2 regions of the Lacrimispora cavernae genome follow, and region 2 is predicted to be linked to the other one. Evidence: a T-box and tRNA genes for the amino acid it is inferred to sense, from the RefSeq annotation. Region 2 holds a T-box; the other holds one or more tRNA genes.
The links. A T-box is a leader RNA that pairs with one kind of tRNA and senses whether it is charged. The one in region 2 lies ahead of pheS (phenylalanine--tRNA ligase subunit alpha), so its partner is inferred to be a tRNA-Phe.

Region 1 (8,580 bases), 1.8 Mb from region 2:
TGACACTCTTGCCTATGCCGTACAGACATTTGTAGATAACTGCGTATCCGGTATTACGGCTAATGAAACAAGATGCCGTTATTTAGTAGAAAACAGTGTGGGAATCATCACAGCGATTTGTCCCCATGTTGGGTACCAAAAAGCGGCAGATATTGCTAAGAAAGCCATGAATAGCGGCAAATCCGTAAGAACATTAATTCTGCAGGAAAAACTTATAAGTGAAGAAGAACTGGACCTCATATTAGATCCGGTACATATGACAGAGCCAGGGATATCAGGCAAAAATTTATTATTAAACAAAAAACGGGAGGCATAGATACGCAATAGAGAAAACAAGGCGAAAATCATTTTACAGGACACTGTTTGCCCAGTTTGTAAAAAATAGCCTAAATAAATGTAAAACATTGGTAAAATATATATAGTTATCTGAAAATTTGCCGATATACGCATTAGACCGCTGTAATTGTAATGACAGAGGGGTAAAATGGATATCGGAGGATAACATAATATGAAAAGGAAATACAAGGGAATAAAAAAGGAACTGGTAACATTCACCATTGGATGTATCATCTGCATTGTATTCGTACTGTCCATAGGCTCCATTTATCTGACCTATCATACGACCCGGAGATCCTTGGCCAAGAGCTTAAAGGAAACTTCGTAACTGGTTTCTGAAAAAATAACTCAGAAGCTGGAGGAGTATTCCATCATATCCGAATCAATCGCCCTTTATATGAAGGGAAATGTGCAAAAAGAGGGCAGCATCAATATATTCTTACGGATATCATGTTCCCAGTACGGACTTAATAACATCGATATTATTTCATCTGACGGGACCTCTGTTGTCAATGGAAAATCCTATGAACAGGACAATGCATACCTCCAGGCCAAAAACGGAACTCCCTTTTTATCCGACCCCATGATTCATAAGGATTCCGCTTTCTTTGAATATGCATACCCTTATGATGATCTGGTCATTATGATTGAATTTCCTTATTCTGTTTTCCAGGAAATGATCCAGGATACGAAGCTTGGAGATACGGGAAGTACCTATATTTTAAATCAGGAAGGTACGAAAGTGGCCCACGAGGATTTTTCTCTGGTATTATCCCGGCAAAATGATGCAGAGGCGGCAAAGAAAGATCAAGCCGCTTATGGAGAAATCGCAAAACTGGAAACCGCAATGGCGGCTGGGGAAAACGGCTTTGGATTTTATCACTGGAACGGAGATAACAGATTTGGTTCCTATGCTCCTGTGAAAGGCACCAATGGCTGGTCGGTGAATGTGACCGCTTCGGAATCGGAATTTATGTCCGGTGTTATAACCTCCATGTTAAATGCTGTCATTTTGGGAGCTGTTTCCCTGATACTTGCGGTTTTTGTCATGTTTCGGATCACGGACCGGATAACAAAGCCCATCGGGCAGGTGGTTGATTCCATTGATCAGTTATCTGCCGGAGATTTGAGCATTGAACTGCATATGAAACGTCACGACGAAATAGGGGGAATCGGAGAAAAGGTCAATGAAATGGCAGGGAAATACCGGGATATCATCTATGATATTTCCGGATTTTTACAGCAGGTCTCCTGTGGCAACCTTACGGTTCAAAGTAATTGTGAATATCCAGGTGAATTTAACGGAATACGAAGTTCCATGGAAATGATCGCTTCCCGCTTAAATGATATCATATTAAACATCCGTTCCTCCGCCCAGGAGGTCAATTCCGGAGCAGAACAGGTTTCCGGCGCCTCCCAGGCTCTTGCTTCCGGAGCAGCCATGCAGGCGGCAACGGTGGAAGTATTAAATGCTTCCATTGTTAATGTTTCGGAAATGACAGAAAAGAATTCAGAGCATGTACGGAAGGCTTCCGATTATGTAAAGCAATCCGGATCAAGGGTCAGTGCAGGAAACCGGCATATGCAGAGCCTTCATTCCGCTATGGAAGAGGTAAGCCTGTCTTCTGAGAAAATATCCGGCATCACAAAAATGATTGAGGACATTGCATTTCAGACCAACATACTGGCTTTAAACGCAGCCGTTGAAGCAGCCCGGGCCGGAAGTGGGGGCCAGGGGTTTGCGGTGGTTGCAGGGGAGGTGCGGAACCTGTCAGCCAAATCCGCTGATGCGGCAAAACAGACTGCCAAACTGATTGAGAATACGGTAAAGGCGGTATCAGAGGGAAAAAGACAGACGGATGAGACCGCAGGAATCCTTAAGGAGATTGCAGATAAATCCATTCTTGTGGAACAGGTCATGGAGGAAATTGAATCATCCACTCTGGAACAGGCCAAGGCTATGGAGCAGATCTTAAAAGGGCTGTCCCAGGTATCTGCCGTTGTCCAGTCCAATGCAGCAGCGGAGGAAAGCTCGGCTTCCAGTGAAGAACTGGCGGCACAGGCACAGGCGTTAAAGCAGGAGGTTGCAAAGTTCAACTTGTTTGAGAGTAATTAAAAAAGCCAATCCCGGTTGGGAAGGCTTTTTTTGTTATGCCTCTGTTTTCCAGAATCCATGAAGATTGCAGTAGGCGAAAGCGGCCTTTGGAGAATCGCCGTTTTCCAGTGTAAAGCGGGCCACCGGTTCACAGTCCGGACTTAAGCTTACCCTCATAACGCTGCCTGCCGTTGTCTGCAGGCAGACCCAGGCAATGTTGTGATCCTCAGTCATGGGATGGAACGCGCTGCCTACCTTTACGGTCACATGATTTCCTTCTGTTTCAATGACCGGGGCATGCTTTTCTGCGGCTCCATCCGAGGTATTAGGCTCTAATATTTCAAAAGGTTTCAAGCTGTCCGGGAGTGCAGCGTTGGGAGTTCCGGCAATGGCTTCCAGAATGACGTTATGGTTTTTGTCGGTTAAAAATACAGGTTCGTTTTTCATGGGGATCCTCCAATCACAAATTCTTCTTTTTTATCTCATATCAATATAAATGGGTATTATTGCAGGCATTGATGTAACATGCTTCAATTCATTTATCAGAATTCCCAGATAGGAGCCGAACCATTATGCCAACTTTATCCAAAGGATGCCATGATCTTAAAAAACATGGTTTAAAGCCGTTGAAGCGGACACATTGGTGGCTTATAATGGTTTTATTAAGAAGAGACAGGAGTAAGATGAGATGATACTCAGTGTCAGCAGGCGGACTGATATTCCGCAGTTTTATCCGGATTGGTTTTTTGACAGGTTAAAAGAAGGGTATCTATATGTAAAGAATCCCATGAACAGCCGCCAGATCAGCCGGATCGATCTTTCCCCGGAGCAGGTGGAACTTATGGTTTTCTGGACGAAAAACCCGGAACCAATGATGGGACGGATAGGGGAGCTGGGGAGCATTCCTTTTTATATCCAATTCACATTGACTGGATACGGGAAAGATATTGAACCTGGCCTGCCGGATAAAAGACGTCTGATTGAAATTTTCCGGAATACGGCAGAACAGGTGGGAAGGGACCGTATGGTCTGGCGGTATGATCCCATATTCCTTAACGACCGGTACAGGGAAGAATACCATTTGCGGGCTTTTGAGGAAATCGCCAGGGGGTTATGCGGTTTAACAGAAAAGGTAGTGATCAGTTTTCTGGACAAGTATGGAAAAACAGAGCGTAACATGAAGGGAATCCCGGTAGAAGAACTGGACGAAGAGGGGATGAAGAAGCTTGGTGGAAGGCTGGCCGTGATTGCAGGAGGTTACGGGCTTAGAATTGAAGCGTGTGCGGAAAAAGCAGATTTAAGCTCTGTTGGAATTTTCCGGGGAAGCTGCATTGATCCCGTTATGGCGGAACATTTAACAGGCGGTCCGGTATGCCGGAGAAAGGATAAAAACCAGAGAATGGAATGCGGATGCCTGGAAAGTGTTGAGGTGGGAACCTATGACACCTGCCTTGCCGGGTGCAGGTATTGCTATGCCAATGACAGCGTTGAAGCAGTGAATAGGAAGAGGACTTTATATGATGTGCATAGCCCCCTGCTATGCGGAAGGGTAGAAAAAGAGGATAAGATCACGCAGCGGAAATGCAGGTCTGCCCGGGAAGAACCGACTCTTCCTTTTTTATGAACAAGATCATTTCTTAGAATACCGGATCCATTACAAAGTTTATAAAATTGTGTGGAAATTGCGGTGTGAAGTCTGGTATAATTTGTTATTAAAAGGATTTCTGATGACAGGAGATTTTACAAATGTATGAGTTAAATCAGGTTAGTACAAATAGTTATTACGTTCAAAGTCCGGCAAAAATTGGGATTGTTAAGCTTAACGATACGGATGTATGCCTTATTGACAGTGGAAGTGATAAGGATGCAGGGCGAAAAGTCAGGCAGATACTGGATGCCAATGGCTGGCGGCTGACAGCAATATATAATACTCATTCCAATGCCGATCATATCGGCGGCAATAAGTATTTGCAGAATCAAACCGGATGCAAAATTTATGCACCAGGTATTGAATGCGACTTTACAAATCATACGCTTCTTGAACCGTCCTTTTTGTATGGCGGGTTCCCTCCAAAGGACTTGCGGCACAAATTTCTGATGGCGCAGGAAAGCAGTGCGGAATATCTTACTGATGATGTTCTTCCAAAGGGTCTGAGCGCCATTCGGCTTCCCGGCCATTTCTTTGATATGGTGGGTTTTAGAGATGTGGATGATGTTGTTTATCTGGCAGATTGTTTATCAAGCAAAGAGACCCTGGATAAATATCAAATCGGGTTTCTCTATGATGTATCTGCTTACCTTGAAACCCTGGAAATGGTGAAGACCCTGAAAGCAAAGGTTTTTGTACCTGCCCACGCAGAAGTGACGGACAACATCGCCCCCCTGGCTCAGATTAACATTGACAAGGTTCATGAAATAGCAGACAGGATACTTGAAATTTGTAAGAAGCCGGTTATCTTTGAGAAAGTCTTACAACAGCTTTTTAATGATTATGGTCTGGAGATGAATTTTGAGCAGTATGTGCTTGTTGGCAGTACCGTTCGCTCTTATCTTTCCTGGTTAAAGGATACGGGGCGGATTGCAGTGATTTTCGAAAATGGACAACTGCTTTGGAAAACAAATATTGGGTTCAATGTGTAAAATCAGGAGATATTCAAGGTGTATAAGTTTTGAGCAGGCATGTGGTATGTTTTGATTTGGAAACTGCGTCAGATGAGTATCTGGCGCAGCAGATGAAAGAGGAAAATTTTACTTAGAATTATGTTTTTTTGACATAAATTAGAAAACTTAGCTTGACAAGAGAAGAGAAATCTTGTAAAATTGTTCATGTTGCAGGTGATTATGCCCAGATAGCTCAGTTGGTAGAGCAGAGGACTGAAAATCCTCGTGTCGCTGGTTCGATTCCGGCTTTGGGCATTGTGCTTTTCGAAGCACCTTTGAAATATCTTCGGAAATTCCCTGCGGGTGTAGTTCAATGGTAGAACACTAGCCTTCCAAGCTAGATACGTGGGTTCGATTCCCATCACCCGCTTTAAGGTTATCAGGCTAAAATAGATGCAAGGTTGTATCTGTTTTAGCCTGATTTTTTATGTTATATTTAGATAGCCCAGAACGAAAGATAGATTTGAATGAAATAGGGATTACTTATTTTATTGGAAGCACCTATCGAAGAAAAGGATATGCAACAGAAGCGGCGAAGGCTTATGCAGAAAATTAATGATAAAAATATAATTATGATGTGGTAAATATTTATGCTTATCTGTCATAATAATACTGGAACAAATTTAGCTTCGCTAAAATTTTGCACGAATGACCGGAGGATTTTCAAGTATAATCAGGCGGGACGCGTTGGGGAGATGAAATCTTGCTCTTTTGTTTCTTTTTTTAAATCAGGAATAATTCTTATTTGTGTAACAATGTCACTGAGACATTGCCATAAAACCGATATAATAAAGGCATCGTAAAAAGAATTATTTAAAATAAGAAGGAGATGTTTAAATGAGTATATTTAACTTTTTTTCTAACCGATCGGATTTTGCCTCAGCAGTTGAGCAGGCAAACCACACGCCTGGTGCCGTATTGCTGGATGTGCGTACGGTACAGGAATACGCCGATGGCCATGTTCCCGGCAGCGTTAATTTACCTCTGGAGCAGTTGGAATCCATTCAGCTTAACAAAAACAATCCAGTTTTTGTTTATTGCCGCAGCGGAGCACGCAGCAGACAGGCCTGCATTTATCTTCGGACCAATGGTTATTCCGTTACAGATATAGGCGGGATCGCGGATTATCGCGGCAAACTGGCAAAGGGAATAAAATAAGGAATCAAGATCATACGTATGCTTATCAATGCTTAAAGCAGCTTGAGGAGGAATGTGACCGTTCCGATGCTGTTTACCCGTATTTTGACACTTTCGCACAAATGCTTCAAGACTCGAACTCAGATGTCAGAACCAGAGGGATCATCCTGATTGCTGCCAATACCAAATGGGACAGGGATAACCGGATTGACGAAATAATTGATGAGCTTTTAAAGCATGTGATAGTTGAAAAGCCTGTTACGGTAAGGCAGTGTATTAAAGTTCTTCCTCAGATTGCTGCAAGTAAGTCCTGTTTGGCTGAGTGCATAACCCATGGGCTTTTATAAGCCAATCCGTTAAGATATAAAAGCAGTATGCAATCACTGATATGCAAAAATATTCAGAATGAGCTGGAACGCATCAATCGTAATCAATAAGGAGTATAAACTTCTAGGCAATATCTGCCCTGTTTTATTATTCTTTGCTGAAAAAAGCTGCTGAATTTAAAGCTGTCAATGCCGGCAGCGGGCTGGCGCAGTTGTCCAAAAGAGGTGAAATTAAAAGGAATTAATGAAAATATATAGCACAAAATAACAAAAAAAGTGATATTAACCTCTTGCATATTTTAAAAACCTATGATATAATTCCAGTGTTACAACAGATGAATAAAAGTTGATTTTTTTATGCGCGAGTGGCTCAGTTGGTGGAGTACGACCTTGCCAAGGTCGGGGTCGCGGGTTCGAGTCCCGTCTCGCGCTCTTTTTATTTGTAGCGGAAGCCTTAATTTTAAAGGATTTCCGCTATTTTTTTGCCTATCTCAGATTTAGACAGCTGTATACAATATCTGCAAAAAGCCACTCTCAACACTAAAAGGAAGCGAAAGGCAATGCTTCCGTTTCCTTCCCACCAGCCAAAGGCTATTCTACCTGAGGCAGACGAGGTGCGTGTTTCCTGCGTGGACAGGAATATCAATAAAGAACCTCTGGCCGTCTGCTGGCGTTGTTGTGACAATGGCTGTCATGCAGATTGCACGTGTCTATCATGTAAACATCAGAAGGATTGTGGTTTACCCTCAATTTCAACCAATATTAACGTAACATAATCGTCTCTGTCTTTTGTACCTATCTCAAATATAAGGTATTCCTCATAAGCATTTTTCCCAAGTTTTATCTGATGGTCCTTTGCGTACTGCATAATCTTTGTATACATTTCACTGATATTACGATAACTTCCTTTATAATAGACCTGGAGATACCAGCCTTCTTTTCGCACCAGAGTGTTATTTTTTTTATCAGAATTATTGGTTTTAGTATACAGATAGGAAAAGCTGTCGAATCTTTTATCACGGATACTATCAATGGTAAGTGATGCTCCAAGAAAGTCGATCATGCTTGCATTACCATTGTTTCGGAATGCGATCAGCTCTGTTAGAAAACTTGAGTAAGAATTATCCTTGTCATTATCCATTAAGGTACTGCAAAGGGCTTTCATACTTTTATGATAAGCCGGTTCTATGATATTGTATTCTACGGATAAGGCATTTACTGTTAATTCCTTAAGAGACTCTATCTCCCGTTTCGTGTTCTTTAACTTTTTAATTTCCTCAGACACTTCATTTGATTTTTGTTCCAGTAAATCAACTAATTTTTCAGGGTTTCTTTCATCCATGTACTTTTTAATTTCTTTTAATGGCATTCCCAGCCTTTTTAACGCAGAAATAATTGAAAAAGTATCGAATTGGCGGAAGGAGTAATAGCGGTAACCATTTTCTTTTATGATCTCAGGCTGAAAAAGCTTTATTTGATCGTAATGAAATAAAATATGCTTTGGAATTCCACAGAGTTTTGCAAATTCTCCTGTTGTTAAGTATTCACTTTTATCTTTAGACATAAAATTACCTCTGTTCTATGCTGCACCTTAAGAATTTTATGTTTGCGGCCGCAGCATAGACCCAAACCTGATTATTTCATTCCCACTTATGTGTTACCTAACTAAGCCAGTATTAAAAAAACAGGAAATATCAAACAATAAAGATAATGTACTTTATCGGATTTTTTCTTCTTGACTATAAGATAACCTTATAGTTTATAATAGTCGGGCAGCCTTTTCCTGTCAAGGAATGGGGCTGAAATTATTTATACATTTATTTAATAAAGAGAAAGGAGTTAAGTTATGAAGTTAATGTTAAGATATCTGAAAAGATATCCCAGACTAATTCTGTTAAACACTATAGGAATCTTTAGTTTCGTAGCAGTACAGCTTGGAATCCCTACAGTTATGGCATGGATGATTGATAACGGAATAGGCAAAGGCGATATAGATTATATTAAAAAGATGGGAGGAATCATGCT
Region 2 (8,580 bases):
GGCACATAGGCAGGATCATGAATCAGCTGGAGAAGCATGGCTTTCCTTTGCGTTAACTGTTCTTCTGTCATTGTCTTCCTCTCTTAACTATCATTTTTATCTATCTTTCTTTTCATTCTTTCCTAGTATTATCTGCACTTTACCAGCAGGTATTACAAAACTTCCCTATAATGCGAAAAAACACCCTTGTTGCCATATCACAAGAGTGTTTAATCTTTACAGTATATTCAGATTCAGTACCAGTGCCAGAATGAAAAACAGGACTGCTCCGTATTTTGTGAATTTTTCCAGTTTTCCTTCCATGGAACGGCCTTTATTTCTGCCCCAGTAGGTATCTGCCATACCGCCGATAGAACCCAGGCCCTGACTCTTTCCTTCCTGTAAAAGGACTATTGCTGATAAAGCAACACATATGATAACAAATATGATTGATAAAATAATCCTGATCACGTTTCCCACCTCCTATAGTCAAACATAGGATATCATACCATAATTTTTCTGAAAATACAATATATTTTTATATTTTTATGTTCGTCCTTTGATGTGCCCCGGCATCAGGTCCTGCCCATGGCATATATCCATAAGAATCCAACTTATTCCTAAGTCATGGAAATAATCATTCTTCACCGGTAAATGGGGGGATTTCGGTTCTTTTTCTTTGACCGGTCAGCCGGAACATTCCATGACTGCCCGCCAGGTTTTCCTGTAAAATTCTTCAATGCGCAGAAGTTCATTGTATTTTGCTGTGCATTCCCCTCTGCACGGTGCGCCGCTCTTTACATAATCGGCATGTACAGCCGCCGCCATGTCTGCAAGGAAAGACTCTTCCGTATCCTGCACATCGCTGGCAATAATCACCTTATGTCCGGCTTTTCTTGCCTTTTCCACCATTTCAAGTGCCCCGGTAACGGTCCCCGCCTGTTCCATCCGAATGACCGTGGCGTTGGACGCAGCAAAATCATCGGAAACCAGAAGGGTGCGGTGCTCCAGGAGCTTCATCATTTGCTCCCTTCCCTCCAGATCTCCTTTCCAAAGACCGTTCATGACCGCACAGATGGGAAATCCGTCCGCCAGCCTCAGATAATAGGCGAGCATATCCTTTTGTGACCTGTTTATGGTGATTCCGCCCTTCCTGCTTTCCTTTGAAAAACAGTAGGTACCGTCCTCCTTTACGTACAACCGGTCTGCTTCTGCATTGATGGCCACCAGCACATCTTCTCCCGGCTTATATCCGGTAAGCATAAAGGCATCCATTAAATAATGCAGTGCTTCCTCTGAATTTTTCATATTCGGTTCAAAGCCGCCCCCATCTCCTGTGGAGGTGCTAAAGCCGCTCATGGATAAAAGCCTTTTTAATGTCTGATAAATCTCCACTCCCATGCGCAGTCCTTCCGAATAGGAATTTGCTCCCTGAGGCACGATCATGATCTCATGAAAATCCAGACCCTTATCCCCGTCTCCTCCGCTTATCATGCTCATCATGGGAACCGGCATCACAGGAGCCGAGGTTCCGCCCAGATAACGGTAAAGGGGAAGACAAAGTCCTGCACCGGCTGCCCTTGCAACTGCCATGGATAAAGCCAGAACTCCCTGATTTCCGTCTTCTTCTGCTCTTGTTTCCTCTGCCGCCTGGGAAAGCATCCGGTCTATTTTTCCCTGGTCTGATGCATCCTCAAACAATATGATCTCCGAAAGCCAGTCATTGACCAGCCTCGCCTGCTCCTCTGCCCTTCCGGTGTTTCCCAGGGAAACCGCCGCCCTTCCATGGGCACCGTTTTCCAGGATCACCTCAGCTTCTACTCCCGGGTATCCCCAGGAATCCCGAACATTTCTTCCAGTTATTTCTATAATATCAAGGCCGTTTAACATCTTTTTGCCTCCTGTCCTTTCTTACATTCTTACCGTAAGGATTGACGGAATTTACCAGTTCCATGCAGGTACGAAAGAAAAAAGATGCCAGGATGATTTTCCTTTCATCCCGACATCTTTCCTAATTAATTTACACGTTAAACGGCTTTTATGCCCGAAGTTCAATTCCCAGTCCCTGTAATCCGTTAAGGATTTTTTTCATAACAGCAAGAACCTCCTGCTCCTCCAGGGTATGATCACCTGCGCGGAAGGTGATGGAATAGGCAACAGACTTATATCCAGATAAAATCTGGGTTCCTTCATAAATATCGAAAAGCTCATAGCTTTCCAATATCTTTCCGCCACGCTGATCGATGATCTCTTCGATCTGTCCAACCAGAATTTCCTTTGGAACCACCATGCTGATATCCCTGGTAACAGCCGGATATTTTGCAATTCCGGTGTATTTCCGGTCAAAACTTGTAAACGGGATCATGGATGGCATATCGATCACAGCCACATAGGCCCGTTCCCCGATCTTATAGTTGTCAGCCACCTCCGGATGAACCTCTCCCAGATATCCGATGGTCACTCCATCATAAATAATATCTGCCTGTCTCCCTGGATGAAGGAATGTTTTTCCGCCCTTTGGATCATAATGAGGCTTTTTGTGCATTCCCGTCTTATCGAAGAATTCTTCAACAACGCCCTTCATATCAAAGAAATCCCCATCCCCATAAAAGCCCAGGGTAAACTGCATTCTTTCATCAGGAAGCTCTGTTAATGGAAGCGCCTTTGGAAGATAAATATTGGCCAGCTCATAAAGGCGGACATTCTTATTCCGGCGGTTGTAGTTAGTGGATAAAGAGTTTAACATTCCATGAAGAGGGGAGGTCCTCATAACGCTGAAATCCTCTCCCAAAGGATTTAATATATTCACCGTCACACGAAGAGGACTGTCATCCGGAATCAGCAGCCGGTCAAATACCTTGGGGCTTTCAAAGGAATAGGTCATTCCCTGGGAAAATCCACAGAACTCCGCCACTTCTCTGGCTGCCTCTTCTATTCTTAATTTATAGGACAGTTTGCCGGTGGTCGCCTCACCTGTGGGCAGGGATACGGGGATCTTGTCATATCCAAAGAATCTGGCAACTTCCTCAGCCAGATCTGCCATACAGCCTAAATCCTGGCGGAAGGTAGGAATGAGGATTTCACCTGCCCCTTCATCATATCCCAAATCCAGCTTTTTAAAGTATCCAAGCATTGTTTCCGGTTCGATCTCAGTTCCCAGAAGTCTGTTCATCTTTTCCGGCTCAAAGGGAAGTCTTTTTCCTTCCCGCCTGGACGGATAGATGTCGATCATGCCGCCTACGACTTCTCCTGCTCCCAGCTCTTCAATCAGCTGACAGGCGCGGTTAATCGCTTCTTCGGCGTTGTTTGGGTCAAGCCCTTTTTCAAACTTGCCGGAAGCATCGGTCCTTAATCCAACTTTTTTGGAAGAAAGCCGGATATTGGTTCCATCAAAGCAGGCACTTTCAAACACCATGGTATTCACCTCATCGGTGATCTTGGAGTTCTCTCCTCCCATGATACCGGCGATTCCTACCGCCTTTTCCCCATCGTTGATCATGAGAATGGTGCTGTCCAGCTTTCTTTCCTGTCCGTCAAGGGTCTGGAAGGTGTCGCCTTCTTTCGCGCGTTTTACAATGATCTCATAATTTGCAAGCAGGTCATAATCAAAGGCATGCATTGGCTGTCCGTACTCTTCCATCACATAATTTGTAATGTCCACGATATTATTAATGGGGCGGACTCCGCATGCGGCAAGGCGTCTCTGCATCCAGACCGGGGAAGGAGCGAGCTTGATATTTTTTACCATTCTTGCGCAGTAGCGGGGACAAAGGCTGCTGTCCTCTACGGATACCTTCAGATAGTTATGGATATCCTCGCTGTTGCCTGTAGCCGTTACCACCGGAGGTACAAAGGTCTTATGAAAGGTTGCAGCCGCTTCTCTTGCAATTCCTATTACACTGTAGCAGTCCACACGGTTTGAGGTGATTTCGTATTCAAATACGGAATCACGGAGGCCCAGCACCTCAATGGCATCAGCACCTGTTTCCGTATCCTCAGGCAAAATGTAAATTCCGCTTTCCGGAGCATCCGGATACATTTCACTGGAAAATCCCAGTTCTTCAATGGAACACATCATTCCGCAGGATTCGATCCCTCTAAGCTTCCCCTTTTTGATCTTAATTCCTTCTTCCGGAAGAGGACCGCCGTCATGGCCTCCTGCCACCTTTCCCCCATCTAATACCACAGGAATCTTATCTCCGGTCTTTACATTGGATGCGCCAGTGACGATCTGTACGGTTTCCGCTCCAACATTGACCTGACAGATGATTAACTTATCCGCATCCGGATGACGCTCTATGGATAATATCTGTCCAACTACAATTTTCTCTAAGTTTTTATCCAGGTCTACATAGCCCTCAACCTTTGTTCCGGTAAGCGTCATTGCATCTGTATATTCCTGGGCCATTACGTCTAAATCCGGAACGTATGCTTTAATCCATGATAATGGTGTATTCATTGATCTATCTCCCTTTCCTTAAAACTGCTTTAAGAATCTGATGTCGTTTTCATATAATAATCTCATGTCATCAATTTCATATTTTAACAGGGCAATCCGCTCCAACCCAACGCCAAAAGCAAAGCCGGTATATTCATTTGGATCAATACCGCTCATTGTAAGCACATTCGGATGGACCATGCCGCAGCCAAGAATCTCAATCCAGCCAGAACCTTTGCAGAAACGGCAGCCTTTTCCTCCGCATTTAAAGCAGGTAACATCCATCTCCGCACTTGGTTCTGTAAATGGAAAATGGTGTGGACGGAATTTCACCTTTGTATCCAGGCCAAAAAGCTCTCTTGCAAACTCTGCAAGGGTTCCCTTTAAATCTGCAAATGTGATATTTTTATCAATCACAAGTCCTTCAATCTGGTGGAAGGAGGGAGAATGGGTTGCATCCACCTCATCTGACCGGAATACACGGCCGGGAGCCAGCATGCGGATCGGCAGCTTGCCCTTTTCCATGGTCCTTACCTGAACCGGTGAGGTCTGGCTTCTTAATACGATGTTGTCGCTGATATAAAAGGTATCCTGTTCATCTCTTGCCGGATGATTCTTGGGTATATTTAATTTTTCAAAGTTATAGGAGTCGTATTCCACCTCCGGTCCTTCAATGACCTCATATCCCATGCCAATGAAAATTCTTTCAACCTCTTCCAGTGCAATGGTATTGGGATGGGTGTGGCCTACTTTATTTCGTCTGCCGGGAAGGGTCACATCAATCACTTCTTTTTTCAGCTGTTCTTCTCTGGCTTTTTTTTGCAGGGCGGACATGGCCTCCTCTAATTTTCCCTCGATCAGGGTCCGGGCATCATTTACCATCTGCCCCACCTTTGGTCTGTCTTCCGGAGCAACATCCTTCATACTCTTTAATACACTGGTCAGCTCACCCTTTTTTCCAAGATAGGCGACCTTAATGTCGTTCAGTTTTTCCAGCGCATCGGAAGCTTCAATCTGCCTTAATGCTTCCTGTTTGATTTTCTCCAATTGGTCCTTCATCGTGCTCTCCTTCTTTCCATAATCAAATTTTATATTTACTGCTTTAACAGTAAAATGAACTAAAAAAAGCTCCGCCCCAAAAAGGGACGAAGCTATATTCGCGGTACCACCCTGATTCCTGTGCATCACACAGGCACTCGGTATACGTAACGTGTATTAACGTCATGACTTACCCGCCAGACCGGCCGCCTAAACTGCCGCTGGTTTCAATCATGCTGCTTCGGTGGGAAATTCAATCTCTTAGCTGAACTTAAAAGGGCTTACAGCCGATGGCCCCTTCTCTCTGGAAGAAAATAAGGATTTACTTACACCTTCATTGCATTTGATATTTTAAATTGTAACGTTACGTACCATTGTAATAACGGATGTTCAAAATGTCAAGGATTATTTTTGTATGGATCCTACCTGAATGAAATAAGGCGGGTATCTGCCCTTTTTCCTTTTTTAAATAGCATCCTTATAAGCTTCTTCTAAAATTCTTTTAAATTCCAGGAGTATTTCATAAGTTTCAGCCCGTTTTTCCAGGTGCTCTATGAAAATATCAATATACTCCTTATCTTCGGCTCTTTTTGTTTTCTCAATCTGAACTTTTTCTTTTTCAGTTTTATAAAAATGGACTAACAAAATTAAAAGTACACTCTCAGCTATCAGTGCACCCGTCAATATAATATCTAAAAAACTCATCTTTTCCCCCTGTTCTTTTAAACCATAAAATACGGCCAAGATTTTTACAATATCTTTTACAGAATCAATAACTTAATCCATTCCTGTAATACGACCGTAAAAATCATCCATACCCCCTTCCTTTATCCGTGTACTGCAAAGGAATTCTTACGGGCCTGAAAGAGGCCGCCCTTCCAGCTTCCATAATAATCTCTGACATATTCATACCGCCTTTATAATGCTATTTTATATTGAATATCGAAATTTATAAAGTGTTTCATAACAAAAAAATAATAATAGCGCCAGAAAAGCATGATTTGAATCGCTTTCTGGCGCTATTTTTTACATTTTCATGGGAATTACACAGCAAATTGGCTGTTATATAGCTGGGCATAAAATCCATTTTGGGAAATGAGACTGTCATGAGTTCCCTGCTCAATGATGTGGCCATCCCGCATGACCAGTATCACATCCGCTTCTTTTATGGTTGAAAGCCGGTGGGCGACAATAAAGCTGGTACGCCCCTCCATCATTTTTCCAAAAGCCTTCTGTATTTTTATCTCGGTTCTGGTATCAATGGAAGAAGTGGCTTCATCAAGGATCAGCATGGGCGGAAGACACAGCATGACTCTTGCAATGCATAAAAGCTGCTTCTGGCCCTGGGATAAGTTTCCTCCGTCTTCCGTTATGACAGTATCATATCCTTCCGGCATGCGCCTGATAAAGCCATGGGCATGAGCCTCCTTTGCTGCAAGAATGATCTCCTCCTCAGCCGCATCCGGCCTTCCGTATGCGATATTTTCACGAATTGTCCCTGACTTTAACCAGGTTTCCTGGAGCACCATGCCGTAACTGGTTCTTAAGCTTTGTCTGGTCATATGACGCACATCTGTCCCATCCACCCGGATAGAACCGGAATCCACATCATAAAAGCGCATGAGGAGATTGATCACCGTACTTTTTCCGCAGCCGGTGGGGCCTACAATGGCAACTCTCTGTCCCGGCCGCACCTTTAGATTCATATTCTCAATTAATTGGATATCCGGATTATAGGAAAAGTACACATGCTCCAGGGATACCTCTCCCTTTGCATTGCAGAGCACTGCTGCGTCAGGCTCCTCCGGGATTTGAGGCTCTTCGTCGATCAGATCAAATACACGAGTTGCAGAAGCAAGGGCGTTTTGAAGCTCTGTAATCACTCCTGATATTTCATTAAACGGCTTTGTATATTGATTGGCATAGCTTAAAAAGCAGGAAAGCTGTCCTATGGATAAAAGCCCCTTTACAGCCGCAAAGGCACCGGCAATTCCAACGCTGGCATAAACAAGGCTGTTCACAAAGCGGGTCGCCGGATTGGTAATGGATGAAAAGAAAGTGGCTTTCAGGCTCCAGACACGCAAATCCTCATTGATATCTTCAAATTTCTCCTGTGCATCGGCTTCATGGGCAAAAGCCTGCACCACCTTCTGATTTCCCAGCATCTCTTCCACAAGAGAAGTCAGCTCTCCTCTGGTCTGTGACTGCATCTTGAACATGCGGAAGGTCTTTCTTGCAATAAAACTGGCTGCAAATAGGGAAACCGGCGTTACCAGCACTACCACAACCGTTATGGCAGAATTCATGGAAAACATGAAAAACAATGTTCCCAAAATAGTGAGGACTCCGGTGAAGAGCTGGGTAAAGCCCATTAACAACCCGTCGGAGAACTGATCGATATCCGCAATGATCCTGTTTATAATATCTCCGTGAGAATGGGAGTCAATATATTTTAAAGGAAGGATCTCCAGCTTATTAAATGCCTGGGTCCTGATATCCTTTACCACCCGGTAGGTAATCAGATTGTTGATATGGCTCATAAGCCACTGGGCTGCCGCTGTTATTGCTATGATGACTCCGATTTGCTTTAAAATCAACCACATACCGGCAAAATCAACTGCTCCTGCTCCCACAATACAGTCAATGGCCCTGCCTGTGAGGATGGGAACGTACAAGGTCAGCAGGACCGTGACAAAAGCACAGGCCAGGGAGGCAGCAACTCCCCATTTATAACGGCCAATGGAGCCAAGGATCCGTTTGACAGTGAATTTGTATCTATTTATGTCCATGCTATTGCACCTCCTCTTTCGACAGCTGAGATAAGCAGATTTCCCGGTAAACCTGGCAGGAAGTTAACAGCTCCTCATGGGTTCCCCAGCCTGCCATTTGTCCGTCATCAAGGACCAGGATCCTGTCTGCATTTTTAATGGTGGAAGCTCTCTGGGACACCAGGAATACGGTCATATTCCCGGTACTTTCCTTAATTGCCTTTCTAAGCCTTGCATCGGTAGCAAAATCCAGGGCGGAAGCACTGTCATCCATAATGAGGATCCGGGGATCTTTTACCAAAGCCCTTGCAATGGCAAGCCTCTGCCGCTGTCCGCCGGAAAGATTCTTTCCTCCCG

Region 1: it encodes a tRNA-Phe, which carries the amino acid that the T-box ahead of pheS (phenylalanine--tRNA ligase subunit alpha) is inferred to sense. The anticodon was not compared.

The regions. Positions count from the first base shown of each region.
Region 1 covers NZ_CP157940.1:3,868,261-3,876,840, forward strand. Annotated here, with positions in the region: gene ABFV83_RS18180 (aspartate ammonia-lyase) at 1-316, shown strand, start outside; gene ABFV83_RS18185 (hypothetical protein) at 509-664, shown strand; gene ABFV83_RS18190 (methyl-accepting chemotaxis protein) at 746-2,452, shown strand; gene ABFV83_RS18195 (desulfoferrodoxin family protein) at 2,486-2,878, opposite strand; gene ABFV83_RS18200 (DUF1848 domain-containing protein) at 3,120-4,055, shown strand; gene ABFV83_RS18205 (MBL fold metallo-hydrolase) at 4,178-5,071, shown strand; tRNA gene ABFV83_RS18210 (tRNA-Phe) at 5,275-5,347, shown strand; tRNA gene ABFV83_RS18215 (tRNA-Gly) at 5,392-5,462, shown strand; gene ABFV83_RS18220 (rhodanese-like domain-containing protein) at 5,930-6,250, shown strand; gene ABFV83_RS18225 (hypothetical protein) at 6,352-6,576, shown strand; tRNA gene ABFV83_RS18230 (tRNA-Gly) at 6,915-6,987, shown strand; gene ABFV83_RS18235 (MerR family transcriptional regulator) at 7,280-8,119, opposite strand; gene ABFV83_RS18240 (ABC transporter ATP-binding protein) at 8,402-8,580, shown strand, end outside.
Region 2 covers NZ_CP157940.1:1,223,398-1,231,977, reverse strand. Annotated here, with positions in the region: gene rnr (ribonuclease R) at 1-38, opposite strand, end outside; gene secG (preprotein translocase subunit SecG) at 217-450, opposite strand; gene eno (phosphopyruvate hydratase) at 667-1,869, opposite strand; gene pheT (phenylalanine--tRNA ligase subunit beta) at 2,018-4,438, opposite strand; gene pheS (phenylalanine--tRNA ligase subunit alpha) at 4,457-5,476, opposite strand; T-box leader at 5,556-5,802, opposite strand; gene ABFV83_RS05845 (hypothetical protein) at 5,921-6,160, opposite strand; gene ABFV83_RS05840 (ABC transporter ATP-binding protein) at 6,499-8,244, opposite strand; gene ABFV83_RS05835 (ABC transporter ATP-binding protein) at 8,246-8,580, opposite strand, start outside.